DNA from 4 places in the Streptomyces sp. NPDC046939 genome. Region 4 is predicted to be linked to each of the others. Evidence: riboswitches for the same ligand, from Rfam matches in the RefSeq annotation. Region 4 holds a riboswitch; each other region holds the start of a gene.

Region 1 (2,191 bases), on a different contig from region 4:
GGGCGTCCCGGACGTGCTGAGTACCACCGCCACGATGCTGGTCCTGGCGGGAAGGGCAGGGATCGCGGTGAACTGGCAGCCAGCAGGAAACGGCGGTCTCAACGATGTTCAGGTCCCGGCGGCCCCGGTTTCCTCTGAGGAGGCTTGGGCAGCCGCCCTCCAGTGCAAGTCACGCAATCTGGGCCGCTTGATGGCGGCCTGAGCCTGGTCTGCCCCACGCTGGACCAAGGACCCGGCCAAGTGTTCCGCCCCTCCGCACCCCGCATCGCATCCCCGATCCCCACCGCGGCCGATTCGGCGCTCGGGTGCGCGGGGAAGGGGCTGGCCGAGGCCCGCCCTGGCCCACGGCGCCGGGCGGATGGCGGAGTCCGGGTTCGCCACAGCGCTGACATCGACGCGGGCATGGAACTGGGCTGCGCCCACCCTGTGGGTCCGCTGAAGCTCGCCGACTTGATCGGCCTGGACACCGTCGCCTCGATCGCCGATTCCCTCCACGACGAGTTCCGCGAATCTCTCCACGCCCCGCGACCAGGGCTGAGGGGCTCGCACCGCCGCAGGGGTGAGGGGCCCGCGCGGCGCGACTGGGAAAGGGCGGGAAGTGCGAGTGCGGCGCTTCCCGCTCTTCGCTGTACCTCTTTCGGCACGCTCTTCCTCACCTTCCGGATTCTGGACGGTGCTCTTCCTTTCGCGGCGCCACCCCGTAGGCTGACCGCAGCAGCTGGTTCGCCCCGTCCGCCAGGCGGGGTGTCGTAAGAGGGAACCCGGTGGGAATCCGGGACTGCCCCGCAGCGGTGAGCGAGAACGACCGCCGTCACACGCACTGGGTCCGACGTACCGGACCCGGGAAGCGACGGCCAGTAGGTGTCCTCCGTCATGGAGGGCGTGCCCGCGAGTCCGAAGACCTGCCAACTGCCCGCGTGCGGACCATTCCGTGCGCGGACATCCCGGTGACCTCGAGGGCGGGTCGGCGTACACACCAGACGGTACGACCGTGCTTTTGCCGCGCGGGGTCGTGGCCGTCCGGTTCGTCATTCCCTTCGCGCTCTCGTCCCATCACCAGGGAAATTCATCTCGCGAAGGAGATCTCCGTGACATCGAAGTCCGCAGCCGCGGCAGCACGGGCCACCGTGTACGGCTACCCCCGCCAGGGCCAGAACCGTGAACTGAAGAAGGCCATCGAGGGCTACTGGAAGGGCACCGTCACCGCTGACGCCCTCCGGGACACCGCCGCCGAGCTCCGGCGCAGCAACTGGCAGCACCTCGCCGGCGCCGGCATCCACGAGGTACCCACCGGCGACTCCTCGTACTACGACCACGTCCTCGACACCACCGTCATGGTGGGAGCCATCCCCGAGCGACACCGCGCCGCCGTCGCGGCGAACGCTACGGACGGCTACTTCGCGATGGCCCGCGGTACCCAAGAGGTCGCTCCGCTGGAGATGACCAAGTGGTTCGACACCAACTACCACTACCTGGTCCCCGAACTGGGCCCCGACACCGTCTTCACGGCCGACTCCACCAAGCAGGTCGCCGAGCTGAAAGAAGCCCTCGCCCAGGGCCTGACCGCACGGCCCGTGCTGGTCGGCCCCGTCACATACCTCCTGCTCGCCAAGCCCGCACCCGGCGTGCCGGCCGACTTCGAGCCGCTCACTCTCCTGGACCGGCTGCTTCCCGTGTACGCCGAGGTGATCGCCGACCTGCGCGCGGCGGGCGCCGAGTGGGTCCAGCTGGACGAGCCCGCCCTCGTGCAGGACCGCACCCCGGCCGAGCTGAACGCGGCCGAGCGTGCCTACCGCGACCTCGGCGTCCTCACCGACCGGCCCAAGCTGCTCGTCGCCTCCTACTTCGACCGGCTTGGCAACGCCCTTCCCGTCCTTGCCAAGGCACCGGTCGAAGGGCTGGCGCTAGACTTCACGGAGGCCGCCGCCGCCAACCTGGACGCCCTGGCCGCCGTCGGCGGGCTGCCCGGCAAGCGCCTGGTCGCCGGTATCGTCAACGGCCGCAACATCTGGATCAACGACCTGCACAAGTCGCTGTCCACCCTCGGCACCCTCCTCGGGCTCGCCGACCGCGTCGATGTCGCCGCCTCCTGCTCCCTGCTGCACGTGCCGCTGGACGCCGCTGCCGAGCGCGACATCGAGCCGCAGATCCTGCGCTGGCTGGCCTTCGCCAAGCAGAAGACCGCCGAGAT
Region 2 (2,191 bases), on a different contig from region 4:
TCGACCCTCCTCCGAGGGCCGAACGGCCCGCTTCCGCGCGCCCCCCTGTGCGCCCTGGTCACGCCAGGCCCACCAGCCCGCCGCTAACCACCCTCGGCGACCCGCGCCGACCAGCGCTGCTCGACCCGGGCCAGGTGCCAGTAGGCGAGCGCCGCCGCCCACACCGCGACGAACAGGCCGACGATGACGTAGCCCACGTTGTCGAGGTCGAGGCCGGCGATCCAGCCGGTCACGGCGTCCGTCAGGGCGAGCTTCTCGTGCAGGACGCCGACCAGCTCGATCGTGCCGATGAAGAACGCGACCGCGATGGAGAGCCCGGTGATCGTGAGGTTGTAGAACACCTTGCGCACCGGGTTGGAGAACGCCCACTGGTACGCGAAGTTCATGAACGTGCCGTCCAGGGTGTCGAACAGGCTCATGCCCGCCGCGAAGAGCAGGGGCAGGCACAGGATCGCGTACCAGGGGAGGCCGGCGGCCGCTCCGCTGCCCGCCATCACCATCAGCGTCACCTCGGTCGCCGTGTCGAAGCCGAGGCCGAAGAGGAAGCCCAGCGGGTACATCTGGCCGGGGCGGGTGATGGACCTGGTGAAGCGGCCGAGGACGCGGTTCATGAAGCCCCGCGAATCCAGGTGCGCTTCCAGCTCCCGCTCGTCGTACGTGCCCTCGCGCATCGCCCGGAAGACCCGGAGGATGCCGACGAGCGCCACCAGGTTGAGCGCCGCGATCAGGTACAGGAAGGTGCCCGACACCGTCGTGCCGACGACGCCGAGGACCTGGTGGGTGCGGGACTCGTCGTTCAGCAGCGTTCCGGCGAGCGCCGCGCCGCCCGCCACCAGCGCCGCCATCGCCACGACCACGCTGGAGTGGCCGAGCGCGAACCAGAACCCGACCGAGACGGGCCGCTTGCCGTCCGCCATCAGCTTGCGGGTCGTGTTGTCGATCGCCGCGATGTGGTCGGCGTCGAACGCGTGCCGCATTCCGAGCGTGTACGCGGTGACGCCGAGGCCGATGCCGAACGCCTTGTCCCCGACCTCGTAGTGCTCGGGGACGACCAGCAGGAACAGCACGCCGAACGCGACGACGTGCAGCGCCGCGATCACCGCCAGGAGGCCCGCCGTACGGACGGTGTCCTCCCGGCGCCAGCGGAAGGGAGAGGGGTTCCCGGGCAGGGTCATGCCTTGATCACGCTCCAGCACCTCGTGGATCACTTCGTGAGATGCCGTGGCCGGTCTCCTGGCTTACGGGCATGCGCCGCCGCTCCTGCCTTCCCAGCCGCCCGGAGGCGGCCAGTGGCCTGGTGGAACGGCGTGCTCCGCACCGGCCCGAGGGCGGTACGGAACCCGATCACAGTGGCGAGGGCCGCTCCGGACTTGACCCCTGGGGGCCGTCACCGGTCTTCCCGAGCACCACGGCCCGCCCACCTTAGAGGACGGGCTCCGCGGCGCCTCGGGCGGCTACCCCTCCCGGCGTTCGCGCGCCCGCCGGATCTCCTCGTACGCCTTGTCCCGGCCCTCCCAGTGCGAGCCCTCCACGGACTTGCCGGGCTCCAGGTCCTTGTAGACCTCGAAGAAGTGGGTGATCTCCAGGCGGTCGAACTCGGGGAGGTCCTCGATGTCCTGGGTCTCCGCGTGGCGCGGGTCGTGCGCGGGCACGCACAGGATCTTCTCGTCCGGTCCCTTCTCGTCGCTCATCACGAACATGCCGATGGCCCGGCACTCGATGACGCAGCCGGGGAACGTCGCGTCGCCGGTCAGCACGAGCGCGTCCAGCGGGTCGCCGTCGCCGCCGAGGGTGCCTTGTACGTAGCCGTAGTCCGCGGGGTACTGGGTCGAGGTGAACAGCATCCGGTCGAGCCGGATCCGCCCGAGTTCATGGTCCATCTCGTACTTGTTCCGGGAGCCCTGCGGGATCTCCACGATCACGTCGAACGCGTCGCCGCGCGTCTCGCTGCCGCCCAATGTGGCCTCCTTGCCGCATTGCCGCCCGCTCGAATTGCCACCGAGTGTGCGCCGCGCGGGCCGGGGGCGGAACCCCTCAGACGGCGGGGGCGATGGGGAAGACGAGTTCAGGACGGTCCCATGCGACGGCCGGGGGACGGGCGGGCGCCGTGCCGGTGCGCAGCGCCCCGACGCTGCGGTAGAACCCCTCGGCCGGCGGGTGGGAGACGACGCGTACGTGGTCGAGCCCGGCG
Region 3 (2,191 bases), on a different contig from region 4:
TTCATCAAGCCCGACGCGACCCCCGCGCAGGAGACCAAGGTCTCCAAGCTCGTGTCGCTGCTCGTGAAGGTCGGGGCGCTCGTCTTCGTCCTCACCATGGACAAGACCGTCGCGATCAACTTCCAGCTCCTTGGCGGCATCTGGATCCTGCAGACCATGCCGGCGCTCGTCGGCGGCCTGTTCACCCGCTGGCTCCACCGGTGGGCGCTGATCGCGGGCTGGGCGGTCGGCATGGTGTACGGCACGCTCGCCGCGTACGGGGTGGCCTCGCCGACGCAGAAGCACTTCGGCGGGTCCTCGAAGGAGATCCCCGGCATCGGGGAGATCGGGTACATCGGCCTGACCGCGTTCGTCCTGAACGTGATCGTGACGGTCGTCCTGACCTTCGTCCTGAAGGCCGCGAAGGCTCCCGAGGGCATCGACGAGACGTCCCCCGGCGACTACACCGCCGACGCGGGCGACAAGGGCGTCCAGACGGACCTCCCGCCGGTGGTCGGAGCGGGCTCCGGCCACTGACCAAGTCGTACGTCACTCGGAACGGGCCTCTCCACTCCTGGAGGGGCCCGTTCGCCATATCCACGCGCGCGTGCCGACCCTCCCACGGGCCGTACGGCCCTGAAGGCGCCACCCCGACAACGCCGAACGGCGCCACCGAGGGCGCCGCAGACAACAGGGGCCGGGGCCGCCCTGCACCACGGAGCGGCGAACGCAGGGCCCGTCGTTCGCGCCCGAGCGCAGATACCGCCGGCGCGAGCAACGGGCGCCGGGCCGGAACCGCCCCACGCCACACAGCGACGGGCCGCTTCACTCGCGCAGGCCCGTCGTTCGCAGCCACGCGCGCGTGCCGATCGAGTGCCGGACCGCCCCGAGCCGCGCACGCCGACGCGACAACCCCGGGCACCACGACCCCGCGCACGGCGACGTGACAACCCCGGGCACCACGACCCCGCGCCCCACCCAGCGACGGCCCCCACCTCGCGACCCCCGGCACCTCGGCTCGCCCGGGGCGACACAACATATGGGGCCGCCCCTCCCACCCGGCACAACATGTATGCTCGCTCTCGCTGCAGCCGCAGGGGAATCCGGTGCGAATCCGGAGCTGTCCCGCAACGGTGTACGTAGCGCGCATTCAGGGCGCGCCCGCGTGAGTCCGACGACCTGCCGCAGCCCACCCGAGCCGTCCGGCGCGGGTGGTGACGACGTCCGGGCCTCGCGGAATGGGCCGGTGACGAGGGTGCCGCCGTGCGTGCGGGCGCCCGAGCCACTCCTCCCCGCCGGGCCCCGAGCCGAGCGAGGGAGAGCCCCCACGTGACCATCGCGCCGCCCGCCGAACCGGTCTCAGCCGCAGCGGAGCAAGACGCCCCGGGCACCGCGCTGCTGCGCACCCTGACCGAGCTGACCTCCGACCTCACCGGCGCCGACCCCGGCCGGGTCGCCGCCGCCGCGCTGCGCGGCCGCAGCGCCCGCGCCGACGAGGCCGAGCTGCGCGAGCTCGCCACGGAGGCCGCGGCGGGGCTGATCTCCGAGGACCCGGTCTACTCCCGGCTCGCCGCGCGCCTGCTCACGCGCACGATCGCCGCCGAGGCCGCCTCGCAGGGCGTCACCTCCTTCACCGCCTCGATCGCGGTCGGCCACCGCGAGGGCCTGATCGCCGACCGCACCGCCGAGTTCACCCGCGTCCACACGGCACGGCTCGACGCGCTCGTCGACACCGGCGCCGACGACCGCTTCGGCTACTTCGGCCTGCGCACCCTGTACAGCCGCTACCTCCTGCGCCACCCGATCACCCGCAAGGTCGTCGAGACGCCGCAGTACTTCATGCTGCGCGTGGCCGCCGGTCTGGCCGAGGACGACTCCGTACGCGCCCTGGACGAGGTCGCCGACCTGTACGGCCTGATGAGCCGCCTGGACTACCTGCCGTCCTCGCCCACCCTCTTCAACTCCGGCACCCGCCACCCCCAGATGTCGAGCTGCTATCTGCTGGACTCCCCGCTGGACGAGCTGGACTCGATCTACGACCGCTACCACCAAGTGGCCCGCCTCTCCAAGCACGCCGGCGGCATCGGGCTCTCGTACAGCCGCGTCCGCAGCCGGGGTTCGCTGATCCGGGGCACCAACGGGCACTCCAACGGCATCGTCCCGTTCCTGAAGACCCTCGACGCCTCGGTCGCCGCCGTGAACCAGGGTGGCC
Region 4 (2,191 bases):
GCCGCAGACCGCGAGCCCCGCGCCGCAGACCGCCGCGAGCAGGGTGCGTGGCAGCCGCAGGTTCCACACGATGCCGTCGCGGATCGGGGAGAGGTCCGAGGTGCCCCAGCCCAGGCGGGCACCGACCGCCGACCACACGTCGGCCACGCGGATGTGCGCGGGGCCGATCGTGATGGCGACGGCGACCGACGCGCAGAGCACCGCCAGGCCCGCCGCCCAGCAGAGGGCGGGCCGGATCACCGCCGCGCTCACGTGTCTCACGTGTCCAGGCCGAACTCGCGCAGCGCGGCGGCCACCTTCTCCACGCCCTCGACGGTCCGGATGGTGGGGTTCAGGGCCTGCCCGCTGAGCAGCACGTACCGCTCCTTCCGTACGGCCGTCATGTTCCTGGTGACCGGGTCGGACTCCAGGAACCCGATCTTCTGCGCGGCGGACTCGGCGGACTGCGAGCGGCGCGTCAGATCACCGATGACCAGGACGTCCGGGTCGCGGTCCGCGACCGTCTCCCAGTTGATCTGCGGCCACTCCTCGCGCGTGTCGTCGAAGACGTTGCGCACGCCCAGCTCCTTGGTGACGATGCCGGGCGCGCCGCAACACCCGGCCATGTAGGGCGAGTCGGAGTTGGCGAACCAGTACAGGACGCTCACGCCGTGGCCGTCGACCCCCGCCCTCGCCTCGGCGACACGGGACTTGAGCCGCGCGACGAGCTTCTCGCCGCGCTCCCTCACGTCGAAGATCCGCGCCAGGTCGCGGATCTCGCCGTAGACGGTGTCCATGGTCAGCGCGCTGGTACGCACCCCGTCGCCGTCGCCGCTGTTGTCCTTGCCCGCGCAGTCGCTGGGGGAGAGGTAGGCGGGCACGCCGAGCTCCCCGAACTTCTCGCGCGGTGCGACGCCGCCCTTGCCGAGCGTGTACTGGAAGGAGGCGGCGACGAAGTCCGGCTCGGCGTCGAGGACCTTCTCGAAGGAGGGGTAGCGGTCGGCGAGCCGAGGCACCTGGGCGTTCGCCTTCTCCAGCCCCTTGAGCACCGGGTCGGTCCAGGTCGCCGTCCCCGCCATCCGGTCCGCGAGGCCGAGGGAGAGCATGATCTCCGCCGCTCCCTGGTCCAGGGCGACGGCGCGGCGCGGGGTGTGCGCGACGCGGACCTTCGCGCCGCAGTTGTCGAGCGTGACGGCGGCGTCGGCACCCTTGGCGGTGCCGGCCGGGCCCGCGCCGCCGCTGCCGCACGCGGTGAGGAGGAAGGCGCCCGCGAGCAGCGGTGCGAGGGGGCGGAGTCGACGTGCGAAGGGCACGGGTGTTCCTTAAGCGTCCAGGGCCCATACGCGGAGCCGGCCTACGGTTCACCCCCGGCCGGATGCCGGTCCGGAGGCCGCCAGCAGGTCTTCGGACTCGGGATCGTCCTGGCGGAGCGCCTTCCCGAACCGGCACGCGGCTCAGTGGCAGTGGCCCCGCCCGTCCCCCTCACCGCTGCGCGTCAGCTCCGGACTTCCACCGGATTCCCTGACCCGTACGCGTTCGAAAACGCACAAAGGTACGACTGGCTTACGGAACGTATCACGGGCCTGCCCGGCCCCCCCCACCATCGTTCACCGCCCCCGCCGGACCGGCCACACGTCTCGTCGCGCCAAGAATGGCGGTCATGCCCGCCCGCGCCCAGCATGGGAAGCGTGGTGGCAACCGAAGGCGTGGCGTCGGCAGAAGGGCACTCAGGCATGCACTCCTCGTTGAACCCGGTGATCCTGCGGGACCTGCGCGCGCCGCGGCCCTACCCGGCCGTCTCCCTGACCATGCCCACCCACCGGACGCAGCCCGCCAACGCGCAGGACCCCGTCCGCCTCGACAACCTCGTCCGCGAGGCCGTGCGCCAGCTCGACACGGACCCCGGCGTGACCGAGGAGCGCCGGGACGAGGTGGTCGCCGAGCTGGAGGCCGCGGTGGCCGAGATCGACCTCGCGTACGTCCGTGACGGCCTCCTGGTCTTCGCGGCGCCCGGCGAGCACCAGGCGTGGCTCGTCGACCGGACCGTGCCCGAGCGCGTCGTGCTCGCGGACACCTTCCTCACCCGCAACCTCGTCGCCGCCGACGCCGCGCAGCGCCCCTACTGGGTCCTCGCCGTGGCCGCCGACCGGATCACCCTCTGGGACGGCCGGGGCGCCCGCGTCACCGAGCACACCGCGCACGGCTTCCCGCA

Evidence for each region. Region 4 has a riboswitch for cobalamin ahead of ABZ877_RS16105 (ABC transporter substrate-binding protein). Riboswitches for the same ligand answer to the same signal wherever they lie in the genome.
Region 1: linked by a shared signal. The riboswitch ahead of metE (5-methyltetrahydropteroyltriglutamate--homocysteine S-methyltransferase) and the one ahead of ABZ877_RS16105 (ABC transporter substrate-binding protein) in region 4 are both predicted to bind cobalamin.
Region 2: linked by a shared signal. The riboswitch ahead of ABZ877_RS03775 (HoxN/HupN/NixA family nickel/cobalt transporter) and the one ahead of ABZ877_RS16105 (ABC transporter substrate-binding protein) in region 4 are both predicted to bind cobalamin.
Region 3: linked by a shared signal. The riboswitch ahead of ABZ877_RS04795 (ribonucleoside-diphosphate reductase subunit alpha) and the one ahead of ABZ877_RS16105 (ABC transporter substrate-binding protein) in region 4 are both predicted to bind cobalamin.

The regions. Positions count from the first base shown of each region.
Region 1 covers NZ_JBEYWV010000006.1:1,372-3,562, reverse strand. The annotation lists partial or broken gene ABZ877_RS08350 (TetR/AcrR family transcriptional regulator) at 1-13, shown strand, start outside; partial or broken gene ABZ877_RS08345 (3-hydroxyacyl-CoA dehydrogenase family protein) at 356-525, shown strand; cobalamin riboswitch at 703-925, shown strand; gene metE (5-methyltetrahydropteroyltriglutamate--homocysteine S-methyltransferase) at 1,089-2,191, shown strand, end outside.
Region 2 covers NZ_JBEYWV010000002.1:328,038-330,228, forward strand. The annotation lists gene ABZ877_RS03775 (HoxN/HupN/NixA family nickel/cobalt transporter) at 84-1,175, opposite strand; cobalamin riboswitch at 1,206-1,426, opposite strand; gene ABZ877_RS03780 (inorganic diphosphatase) at 1,455-1,958, opposite strand; gene ABZ877_RS03785 (GNAT family N-acetyltransferase) at 2,035-2,191, opposite strand, start outside.
Region 3 covers NZ_JBEYWV010000003.1:168,427-170,617, forward strand. The annotation lists gene mctP (monocarboxylate uptake permease MctP) at 1-516, shown strand, start outside; cobalamin riboswitch at 1,045-1,181, shown strand; gene ABZ877_RS04795 (ribonucleoside-diphosphate reductase subunit alpha) at 1,309-2,191, shown strand, end outside.
Region 4 covers NZ_JBEYWV010000013.1:16,243-18,433, forward strand. The annotation lists gene ABZ877_RS16100 (iron chelate uptake ABC transporter family permease subunit) at 1-261, opposite strand, end outside; gene ABZ877_RS16105 (ABC transporter substrate-binding protein) at 258-1,292, opposite strand; cobalamin riboswitch at 1,357-1,554, opposite strand; gene ABZ877_RS16110 (chemotaxis protein) at 1,713-2,191, shown strand, end outside.